DNA from 2 places in the Arthrobacter sp. PAMC25564 genome. Region 1 is predicted to be linked to the other one. Evidence: riboswitches for the same ligand, from Rfam matches in the RefSeq annotation. Region 1 holds a riboswitch; the other holds the start of a gene.
What was found. A riboswitch is a leader RNA that binds a small molecule or an ion and turns the genes downstream of it on or off. The one in region 1 is predicted to bind thiamine pyrophosphate.
Positions count from the first base shown of each region.

Region 2: it holds a riboswitch for thiamine pyrophosphate, as region 1 does, so the genes downstream of both, thiO (glycine oxidase ThiO) here and thiC (phosphomethylpyrimidine synthase ThiC) in region 1, are expected to answer to the same signal.

Region 1 covers NZ_CP039290.1:2,183,434-2,189,171, forward strand. Annotated here, with positions in the region: gene E5206_RS10115 (alpha/beta hydrolase) at 1-647, shown strand, start outside; gene thiC (phosphomethylpyrimidine synthase ThiC) at 705-2,489, opposite strand; TPP riboswitch at 2,484-2,591, opposite strand; gene E5206_RS10125 (amidohydrolase family protein) at 2,670-3,752, shown strand; gene E5206_RS10130 (VOC family protein) at 3,836-4,711, shown strand; gene E5206_RS10135 (hypothetical protein) at 4,856-5,293, shown strand; gene rpsP (30S ribosomal protein S16) at 5,581-5,738, shown strand, end outside.
Region 2 covers NZ_CP039290.1:1,734,326-1,740,063, forward strand. Annotated here, with positions in the region: gene E5206_RS07960 (RNB domain-containing ribonuclease) at 1-333, opposite strand, end outside; gene E5206_RS07965 (ferritin-like fold-containing protein) at 375-1,046, shown strand; gene thiE (thiamine phosphate synthase) at 1,088-1,786, opposite strand; TPP riboswitch at 1,813-1,946, shown strand; gene thiO (glycine oxidase ThiO) at 1,941-3,278, shown strand; gene thiS (sulfur carrier protein ThiS) at 3,275-3,511, shown strand; gene E5206_RS07985 (thiazole synthase) at 3,631-4,353, shown strand; gene E5206_RS07990 (4a-hydroxytetrahydrobiopterin dehydratase) at 4,429-5,115, shown strand; gene E5206_RS07995 (hypothetical protein) at 5,149-5,451, opposite strand; gene E5206_RS08000 (DUF3107 domain-containing protein) at 5,461-5,685, opposite strand.

The DNA of each region.
Region 1 (5,738 bases):
ACGACGCCCTGTTCCTGCGCCGCCGCGGTTTTGACGCCGTCGCCGAACCTTTGGAGTCCGACTTCGCAGCCGATGCCGCGATCGTGCTCGGTGCGCTGGCAGACGACGGCCGGGGCGAGGCGGGCGGCCACGTGGTGGCCCATTCGCAGGGGGCCATCGCCGCGATGATGGCCGCCGTCGAACGGCCGGACCTCGTCCAGTCCCTTACCCTCGTGGAGCCGGCCTGCCTCTCGCTTACCGCGGAACTGCCCGCGACGGCGGCGCACCGTGCCCTGATGCAGCCGCTCTTCGAGGTCCGCCACCAACTGAGCGACGCCGACTTCCAGCGCGAGTTCCTCCGCCGGGCCTTCTCGGCGGAGGCACCGGGGCCGACGACGCCGGAAGCCCGCCGGGAAGCCCGGCGCCTCCGCCTGCAGGCGCCGGGCTGGGAAGCGCCCCTGCAGATCGTGCCGGGCGTCCCCACCCTGGTCCTGACCGGCGGCTGGGAACCCCTCTACGAGGAAATCGCCGGCTACCTGCGCGAGACCGGCGCCCTGCACCGCATCGCTGCGGGAGGGCACCGGCCCCAGGATTCAGCGGAGGGCGACCGCCTGATCCGCTCCTTCGTTGCCGAGGTCAGCCGGCGCCAGCATGCCCAGGCATGCTAGGGCCGGCCGCCTGAACTGCTGGTCCTGACCCGCTTGTCGTGAACTGGTCCTGAATGCTCAGCGGCTGCCCACGGTGGGCGCCGGCAGATAGACCTTGCCGCCCGCGGCCAGGAATTCCTGGCTCTTTTCCCGCATCCCTGCCGCCATGCCGGCGAGTGCTTCCTGCGCCTCCGCGGAGCCGTATTCGTCGCGGATGTCCTGGCTGATCCGCATGGAGCAGAACTTCGGGCCGCACATCGAACAGAAGTGGGCTGTTTTGGCCGGTTCGGCCGGGAGCGTCTCGTCGTGGAAGGCCTCGGCGGTGACCGGGTCCAGCGAGAGCGCAAACTGGTCGCGCCAGCGGAACTCGAACCGGGCCTTGGACAGGGCGTCGTCGCGTTCGTTGGCGCCCGGATGCCCCTTGGCCAGGTCGGCGGCATGCGCGGCGATCTTGTAGGTGATCACACCGGTCTTCACATCGTCCTTGTCCGGCAAGCCCAGGTGTTCCTTGGGCGTGACGTAGCACAGCATGGCCGTGCCGTAGCGGGCGATTTCGGTGGCGCCGATCGCCGAGGTGATGTGGTCGTAGCCGGGCGCAATGTCGGTGACCAGCGGCCCCAGCGTATAGAAGGGGGCGCCCTTGCAGAGTTCCTGCTGCCGCTCGACGTTCTCCCGGACCAGGTGGAACGGGACGTGGCCCGGTCCTTCCACCATGACCTGGACGTCGGACTGCCAGGCGCGCTGCGTGAGCTCGGCGAGGGTGTCCAGCTCGGCGAACTGCGCGGCGTCGTTGGCGTCCGCCGTCGCGCCGGGCCGCAGGCCGTCGCCGAGGGAGAAGGCGACGTCGTACCTGGCGAAGATTTCGCACAGCTCGTCGAAATGGGTGTAGAGGAAGTTCTCCTGGTGGTGCGCCAGGCACCAGCCGGCCATGATGGCCCCGCCGCGGGACACGATGCCGGTGACCCGGTTCGCGGTCAGCGGCACGTAACGCAGCAGCACCCCGGCGTGGATGGTCATGTAGTCCACGCCCTGCTCGCACTGTTCAATGACCGTGTCGCGGAAGATCTCCCACGTGAGCGCATTGGCCTCGCCGTTGACCTTTTCCAAGGCCTGGTAGATCGGCACGGTGCCGATCGGAACCGGCGAGTTGCGGAGGATCCATTCGCGCGTGGTGTGGATGTCATCGCCGGTGGACAGGTCCATCACGGTGTCGGCACCCCACTGCGTGGCCCACTGCAGTTTGTCCACTTCCTCGGCGATGGAGCTGGTAACCGCCGAGTTGCCGATGTTGGCGTTGATCTTGACCAGGAAGGCCTTGCCGATGATCATCGGCTCGGATTCGGGATGGTTGATGTTGCTGGGGATGATGGCCCGGCCGGCCGCCACTTCGCTGCGGACCAGCTCGACGTCGCAGTTCTCGCGAAGTGCCACGAACCGCATCTCCGGGGTGATGACGCCGTCCCGGGCGTAGCGCATCTGCGTGACAGTCTTGCCGTCGACGGCGCGGCGCGGCACCGGGCGGGCGCCCTCCCACTCGGCCGACGCCGCACCCCGGCGCACCGCCGACTTGCCGTCGTCGAGCAGGCTCCGTTCCCGTCCGCCGTATGGTTCCGTGTCACCACGGGCTTCGATCCACGGTGCGCGGACCGGGGCGAGGCCCACCACCGGGTCGCTGCCCGGACCGGCCGTCCGGTACACCTGCAGTGGTGCGTTCTTCGCGCCGCCGGGCGAGTCCGCGAGGGCGATCTCGGTGACCGGCACCCGGATGCCGCTTCCAGCCTCCCCGATGTACGCCAACGAGTGCGAATCCAGGGACCGCGTCCCGTTTTGGGCAGGGCTGTGCTGTGTCGATTGCGTATTCACGGAATACTCACTTCCTTCGCCGGCATTACCCGGACAGGTTCAACGGTCGCAGGCTGCGTCAGCCCGATCTCAGCCCCTGCAGGGGCACCCGTGTGGTCGTAGACGAAGCTACCACAGTCCGCCCTGGGCCACACTGCATGTGACGGGGGCCGGACCGCCGCGCGGGCTACGCTTTAAGCCATGACCAGGATCATCGAATTCAGCGGGCCGGTCCTCACCAGTGCGGCGCAGGAGCACCCCGGCCTCTGGTCCGTCGACGGCATCCTGACTTTCCGCCGTCCCGCCGCTGCGCCGGACCTCGTGCTGGACGGCTGGGTCATTCCCGGGCTGGTGGACGCGCACTGCCACATCGGGCTCGGCCCCGGCGGAGACGTCCCGGAACACCTCGCGGAGGAGCAGGCCATCACGGACCGCGACGCCGGCACGCTGCTCGTGCGCGACGCCGGGGCCGTCCACGACACGCGCTGGCTGCAGCAGCGTGCGGACATGCCCCGCATCATCCGCTCCGGCCGCCACATCGCGAGGACCAGGCGCTACCTCCGGGGCTTCGCCGTCGAGGTCGAGCCGGAGAACCTGGTGGAGGCCGTGCGCAAGCAGGCGCTCGCCGGCGACGGCTGGGTCAAGCTCGTGGGGGACTGGATTGACCGCGGCGCCGGTGACCTGGCACCGTCCTTCCCGGCTGCGGTCCTCAAGGACGCCGTCCAGGCCGCGCACGATGAAGGCGCCAGGGTGACGGCGCACTGCTTCGCCGAACAGACCCTGGATGACATGCTCGACGCCGGGATCGACTGCATCGAGCACGGCACCGGGCTGCTTCCCCGGCACCTGCCCCGGTTTGTGGAACAGGGTGTACCGATCGTCCCGACGCTGATCAACATCGCCACGTTCCCAGAGATCGCCGCCCAGGCCGAGGCGAAGTTCCCCCGCTACGCTGCGCACATGCGCGGGCTCTGGGAGCGGCGCAGCGAACGGATCCTGGAGGCGTTCGAGGCCGGGGTGTCCATCTACGCCGGGACAGACGCCGGCAGCGTGATCAGGCACGGACGGATCGCGGACGAAATCCAGGCCCTGCACGCCGCCGGGCTCCCGGCCCGGGCTGCTCTCGATGCCGGCGCCTGGGCCGCACGCGCGTGGCTCGGGGCCGAGGCCATCGTAGAAGGTGCCGGCGCCGATGTCCTGGTCTGTGCCGAGGACCCCAGGGCCCGGCTCGGCACGCTGGATGGACCCCGGCACATCGTGCTGCGGGGTGAACTCATCCATTAGGAATAAATTGAAGCTTCAAGTAATTTAACAGTATGCAAAGGTCATCGAAGGTCGATGGCCGCCGAACCACCGGAGCGTTCACAATGACTGCTGAAGCCACCACCCAGGACCTTCTTCCCGCCGCACTCACCATGGGCACCGTGATGCTCAAGGTCGGCGACATGAAGCTCATGACGGATTACTATCAGCGTGGCCTCGGCCTCGACATCGTGGCCGAGCAGGACGGCGGCCTGTACCTCGGGCGCAAGCAGAAGCCGCTGGTCCACCTCGCCCCCGCCCCCGGGCTGACCGTCCCCTCCCGCGGCGAGGCCGGCCTCTTCCACACCGCCCTGCTGTTCGATGACCAGACCGCCCTGGCCGCCACCGTCGCCACCGCCGCGCAGTACGAGCCGCGGTCCTTCACCGGCAGCGCGGACCACCTGGTCAGCGAAGCCTTCTACTTTAACGACCCCGAGGGTAACGGCATCGAGCTGTACTGGGACCGTCCCCGCGAGGCCTGGTCCTGGGACGGCAAGAACGTCGTGATGGACAGCCTGGCCCTCCCGCCCCAGCGCTACCTCGAGCAGTTCCTCACCGAGGAATCCCTGACCGGCCAGCGCGGGACGGAGGCCGGGATCGGGCACGTCCACCTGCAAGTGGGCGATGTCCAGTCGGCCCACGACTTCTACGTCGGCACCCTCGGCTTCGAGAAGACCGCCGGATGGCACGGCCAGGCGCTGTTCGTCTCGGCCGGAGGCTACCACCACCACATGGCGATGAACGTCTGGAACAGCCGCGGCGCCGGCCCCCGGCGGGACACCCTGGGCCTGGGCGAAGTGCTGATCGAAGTACCCTCCGGCGACGACGTCGGAGCCCTCGCCGACCGGCTCAAGGTCGCCGGCGTCCAGTCGCACCACACCGGAGCCGAACTGCGCTTCGAGGATCCGTGGCGCAACCGCCTCCGTGTCGCCGTCCGCTGACACCGGGCGGATGACGCTGCCCGGCTGGGTTAGGCTGAAAAGCGACGGCTGGCGCTCACCGGCGACTCCGGTCGCCGGAGCGGCGGCCCCGCCGGCCAGGACCTCCCCGCCGGGGACAGCACCTACAGGATAAGGATCAGTTCCATGGGCTACACCGAAGTCTTTGTGTCCACCCACAACGAAGCCCTCAAGCGCGCGACTGCCCTCGACGGCGGCGGCGCGGCCGTGCCGGGTGCCGTACGGATCCCCGACATCAGCGACTATGAGATTGAGCGGCTCGGCGACCTCGCCGGGGCCGCCGTGCACGCCTCCGGGGCCGACTATGAGCTGGCCATGGTGGATGTGGCGAGCGAATCGCTGCTCGGCGTTCCGCACGCCATGGTCCGGGCACTGGCCGAGCTCCTCAGCTACGAAACCGAAGGCGAAGGCAATGTCCTGGAGGACGTGGCCGCTGCCTGGGCTGCCGAGGAGGACATGCCCTTTGGAGCGGACCAGGCCCTGAGCTACGTCCGGCAGTTCGCCGAAATGGCCGCCGGAATCGACCCGGCCACGAAGTCCGAACTCTACGTCTGGACCTCCTGACGCCTCCGTTGACCCCCGCTTGCCGGGCGGCCGCAGAGTCCCGTCCCGGGACCCTGCGGCACCTCCCGGAGGGCCCTCGGCACCCTCCGGGGGCGATTAATCCGGCCATGCATGGCTGTCAAGTCGAAATCCCGGCGCTGATCTGGCACAATGAACAGGTACTTGATCTGCGTGGCCCCTCTCTCCGCGTCCGGATCTTGTCCTTTTAGAACCCCCTAGTACGGCCCGCCCCACGGGTGCAGAACGCCGGGCTCGACCCCGTTTCAGAAACAGGAGTGACCACAAAAGTGGCCGTAAAGATTCGCCTTAAGCGCTTCGGTAAGATGCGCGCACCGTACTACCGCATCGTCGTCATGGACGCACGCTCCAAGCGCGATGGCCGTGCCATCGAAGAGATCGGCAAGTACCACCCGACCGAAGAGCCCTCGTACATCGAGGTCGACAC
Region 2 (5,738 bases), 450 kb from region 1:
GCGGCGGCGGGTTTCGGCGTCCAGCGCACTGCCGGGGGCGACAAATGACGGGACGTCGGCGATGGCGTAGAACACCTTGTAGCCCTCGCCGGAACGGTCGATGAAGAGGGCCTGGTCCAGGTCAGTGGAGGCGGCCGGATCAATGGTCACGAACTCGATCCGGGTGAGGTCCAGCTCCGGCAGTTCGTGCCAGGCAACGGCCTCCCTGGCGTCCCGGAGCGCATCCTCGGGGAACGGTCCCGGCAGCTCCAGCGTGGTGCGCAGCGCATTCAGCGCCGTGGAAAGTTGGTTCTTTTGTTGGCGCATGCTGGGGGTCAGGCGATGATGGGACACGAAAATCAGATTAGCTCGATTTGCGCCATTAGTCTTGGACCATGAGCGCATCCCCGGCCGGTCCTGCCCGCTACAACAGCGTCCTGATGGATCTGCTCGGCGTGATGGCCTATGGCGAGCTTTCGGCCTTCGAGCGGCTCTCCTCCGACGCCCGCTATTCGCCCACCCTGCACGACCGTGCGGTGCTCGGCCGGATCGCCGTGATCGAATTCCAGCACTACGAACTGGTCCGCGCCAGGCTTGAGGAATCGGGCCTCGACGCCGAGGCCGCGATGCTTCCCTTCCAGCCCTCCGTGGACCACTTCCACGAACGCACGCGCCCGGCGGACTGGTACGAGTCGCTCATGAAGGCGTATGTGATCGACACGGTCTCCGGCGATTTTTACCGTGCCGTTTCCCGCTATGTCGACGCCGGAACCCGGGAACTGGTCGAGCGGATCCAATCGGACGAAGAAGCCACCACGGTCCTGCGGGAACTGCTCAGGACCGCCCTTGCGGCGGACCCGCGGCTGGCCTCACGGCTGTCCCTGTGGGCGCGGCGGCTGCTGGGCGAGGCCCTGACCCAGGCGCAGCGGGTGAGCTTCGAGCACGCGTTCCTCCCCGGCCTGATCGGGGCGGACGAGGCCCGCTCCAGGGAAGTGGTCAGCGGACTGTTGGCCGAACTCGCGGCCAACCACTCCCGCCGGATGACGCAGTTGGGGCTGAGCGGCTGAGCCGGCGGTCCGGTCAACCGCCGCAAGCCGCCGGCTGTCGCTCAGGCTTCCGCGGCGTCCAGGGCTGCGAGCAGGGCGCGCGCGGCGCCGGCAGGGTCATCGGCGTCGGTAATGGCCCGGACCACAACGATCCTCTGCGCGCCGGCCTCGAGGACCTGCTCCACATTGCCAAGATCGATCCCGCCGATCGCGAACCACGGCAACACGTCCTCGATCCGGCCGTCGGCTTTGCCGGTCCCCGCGGTCCGGATGGCCTGCGCGGCGTAGCGGACCAGGTCGAGCCCGACGGCGGCGCGGCCAGGTTTGGTCGGGGTGGCCCAGACGGGTCCCACGCAGAAATAGTCCAGTCCGCTGCGCCCCGGCGAGGCAGCAATCGCGGCATCGATCTGTTCCGGGCTGTGGGTGGACAGCCCGATCACGGTGTCCTTGCCCAGGAAGGTCCTCGCCGCCTCGGGCGGGATGTCCTTCTGGCCGATGTGGAACACCGGCGCCGCAGACAGCGAGGCAATGTCCGCCCGGTCATTGACGGCCCACAGCCGGCCGTGGCGGTGGGCGGCCGCGTGCAGGACCTCGAGGAGTTCGAGCTCCTCGGCCGCCTCCAGGGTCTTGTCGCGCAGCTGGATGATGTCCACGCCGCCGGCGAAGGCCGCGTCTACGAAGTCCTCGAAGTCGCCGCGGTCCTTGCGGGCATCGGTGCACAGGTACAGGCGGGCGGTGGTGTGGAGGGCATCCTGGCTCATGACACCAGCCTAGTTCCTCTAAACTGGGCCCATACCGCGGGAGCCCGCTGCAGCCTCGTGCGCCTCTGGCGTTCGACGCTGCAGGGCTGAGAGGGCGTTGGAGCCGACCGCTTGACCTGATCCGGTTAGTACCGGCGTAGGGAAGGATTCCTTCATGGACACACGAACCGACCGTGACGCGGCGAATGATGACGCAGCGTCTGGCGTTTGTTACGACGTAGCGGTGATCGGCGGCGGGGTGATCGGCCATGGCATCGCCTGGGAGGCCATCCGTTCGGGCCGGTCCGTCGCACTGATTGACGACGCCCCGGGCAGCGGGGCCAGCTGGGCCGCCGCGGGCATGCTCGCCCCCGTCAGCGAGCTGCACTACCAGGAGGAGGCGCTCCTGGAGCTCATGATCGAATCGTCGCGCCTGTGGCCGGCCTTCGCGGCAGGGCTGGACAACGCAACAGACAACGCTCCGGCAGCCGGAACGGACAAAGGGACGCCGGACAACGGAACCGGTTACCTCACGACGCCGACCCTCGCCGTCGGGTTTGACGCCGCCGACCGCCGGGCGCTCGCCGACCTCCGGGCCGTCCAGCAGGCTTCAGGCCTCATTGTGGAGCCCCTGGGCGTTCGTGAGGCGCGCGGCCGGGAACCGCTGCTGAGCCCCGGGATCTCCTGCGCCTTCGACATTCCCTCCGACCACCAGGTGGATCCCCGCAGGCTCGTCGCCCGGATTTCCGTCCTGCTCGCGGCGGACAGCCGAAGCCGTGCCGTTGCCCGGCGCGCCGCCGGCCTGCTGTGGGAGGACGGGCGTGTGGCCGGGGTCAGCCTCGCCGGCGGCGGCGCCGTCCAGGCGAAGGAAACCATTGTGGCGAACGGGCTCGGCGCGGCGGAGCTCGGCGGCCTCCCGGCCGGCCTCGCGCTGCCGCTGCGGCCGGTCTACGGGGACATCCTCCGGCTCCGTGTACCCGACCGGCTGCGGCCGCTGCTCACCGCCACCCTGCGGGGCCTGGTCCGCGGGGTTCCCGTGTACATCGTCCCGCGGCAGGACGGCACCGTGGTGATCGGGGCGACCCAGCGCGAAGACGCCCCTTCGGACCCGTCCGCGGTCTCCGCCGGCGGCGTCTACCAGCTGCTCCGGGACGCCCAGCAGTTGCTGCCCGCCGTGGCCGAGCTGGAACTGCTGGAAGCCACAGCCCGGGCGCGCCCCGGCACGCCGGACAACGCGCCGCTGCTGGGCCGCGTGGCGCTCGCCGGGAGCGATGACGGGGAGGAAATCCCCGGCCTGATCATTGCCACCGGCTTCTTCCGGCACGGCGTCCTGCTCACCCCGGTGGCCGCGGCGATCTGCCGGCAGCTGCTGGACGGAACGGCCCACCCCCGCTGGGCGGGATTCCGTCCCGGCCGTTTCTCCCGCCTCCCCGCCCCGGAGCTTCACCACCGCCAGGAAACTGACCGCAGCCAGGGAACCAAGGAAACCAAGGAAGCCAAGGAAACAGTATGAACATCAGATTGAACGGAGCGGACCACGCCGTCGCCGACGGCGCCTCCGTCGGCACGCTGGTCAGCCAGCTAACCGGCCGGACGCTCGCCCCGAACGGCCAGTCAGCAGACGGCCGGAAGCTCGGCGTCGCCGTGGCCCGCAATTCAGAGGTGGTGCCGCGCAGCCAGTGGCACGGCACCGCGCTGGCCGAGGGCGACGACGTCGAACTCGTCACGGCAGTACAGGGAGGATGAACAGCATGAAGGAAACCGCATTCGCAGGACCGGCCGCAGCGGACCGCCGGCCCACCCCCGGCACCGACACCGGTGATCCGTTCATCGTCGACGGAGTCCTCTTGGGCTCCCGCCTGATCATGGGCACGGGCGGGGCGCCGAGCCTGGACGGGCTGGGGGCCGCGCTCGTGGCGTCCGGGACCGGACTGACCACGGTGGCCATGCGCCGCTACTCGCCCGCCGAGGCAGGCTCGCTGTTCCAGTTGCTCGTCGACCACAACATCAGGGTGCTGCCCAACACCGCCGGTTGCTTCACGGCCAAGGACGCCGTGCTGACCGCCGAACTGGCCCGCGAGGCCCTTGAAACAGACTGGGTCAAGCTCGAAGTCATCGCCGACGAGCACACCCTGCTGCCGGACGCCGTCGAGCTGGTGGACGCCACCGAGCAGCTCGTGGGCCGGGGCTTCAAGGTCTTTGCGTATACGAACGATGACCCGGTGCTGGCACTGCGGCTGGAGAACCTCGGCGCCACCGCGGTGATGCCGCTGGGCGCGCCGATCGGCACCGGCCTGGGCATCCTGAACCCGCACAACATCGAACTGATCGTCTCGCGGGCGTCCGTGCCCGTGGTGCTCGACGCCGGAATCGGGACCGCCTCGGACGCGGCCCTGGCGATGGAGCTCGGCTGCGACGCGGTGCTGCTGGCAACGGCAGTGACCCGGGCGCAGAATCCGGCGCTGATGGGGGAGGCCTTCAAACACGCGGTCATCGCCGGTAGGCTGGCGAAAACGGCAGGCAGGATCCCGCGCCGCGAACACGCCCTGGCGTCCTCCGCCATGGAAGGCCGGGCCGAATTCCTCTGAATCCGGCCGCTCCCGGTTGACCGCCGGCCGCGCCAGCCGGCCCGCCGCACCGGTCCAGCCAGCAAGGAGCCTGCCATGGCAGCTACGGAAGACGTCCTCACCCGCCCCCAGATCGACGAGGCCCTGGCCGGCCTGCCGGACTGGAGGTACCGCCTCGGCGGGCTGGTGAGCGTATACAAGGCGCCGACGGCGGCCGCTGCACTGGAGCTGATCGCCGCCGTCGGGCACCTCGCTGAAGAACAGGACCATCACCCGGACCTGGACTGGCGCTACAACCGGGTCTTTCTCCGCTACAGTTCCCACGATGCCGGCACCGAGGTGACGCCGCGGGACGTCAAAGCGGCCGCGGCGGCCAGCGCGGCGGCCGCCGCCGTCGCCGCCACCGCGGAACCGGGGCTGTACCGGACGGTGGAAGTAGCCATCGATTCGGAGGATCCCGAGGCGATCTCCGGGCTCTGGCGGGTGGCGCTCGGCTACCGCAAGGGACGGTTCGGTGACCTCGTGGACCCGTACGGCCGCGGCCCCTCGCTCTGGTTCCAGCAAACCGACACCCCGGACGTCAACCGGCTCCACCTCGACATCCACCGGAGCAAGGCCGAATCCGGGCCCGTGCTGGACAAGACAGCAGCCACCGGAGCCTTAATGAACCGTGACCACGCACCCGGTTGGGTGGTGGTCACGGATGCGCAAGGGAACCGGCTGTGCCTGTGCACCGAAGAAGGCCACGGGCCCGCCGCCCCGCAGGGACAGCAGCAGGGATGAAGACAGAGACAGCAGCAGTCAGGTGCGGGCCCGTCAGAGCTTCAGGATGGCGGTGAGCCGGGCCGTGTCCAGGCGGGTGCGGCGCCGGCCGAGGTACAGCACCGCAGCAACGGCGGCCGCGGTGCCCAGCACGACCGGCAGGACCCACGGGATCCAGGTCAGGCCCGGCTGGTAGGCGAACCCTGCCGCGATGAAGATGATCCAGCTCAGCATCCCGACGGAGGCCGCAATGCCGGCCGGCACGGAAATGCCGTACTTCGCGTGCCGCTTGTCATTGGCCCAGACCACGAAACCCGCGGCCACGGTCACCATGGCGACCACAATCAGGGAAAGCATCCAGGATTCCTAGAGGGCGCCGAAACCGACGCGGCGGACTTCTTCGGCTCCGATTTCGACGTAGCCAAGGACGTTGGCGGGGACGATGATCTGGCGGCCCTTCTCATCGGTCAAGCGGAGTTCGGTGCCCTTGGCGATGGCCTCTCCGACCACCTTGGCCACGGCGTCCGCGTCCTGGGTCGATTCGAGCACAATTTCGCGGCCGATGTTCTGAATGCCGATCTTTACTTCCACAGCAAGGCCTCCTGGCCAATCAAAGTCGAATAAATATCAAAGGGTCATCTCTA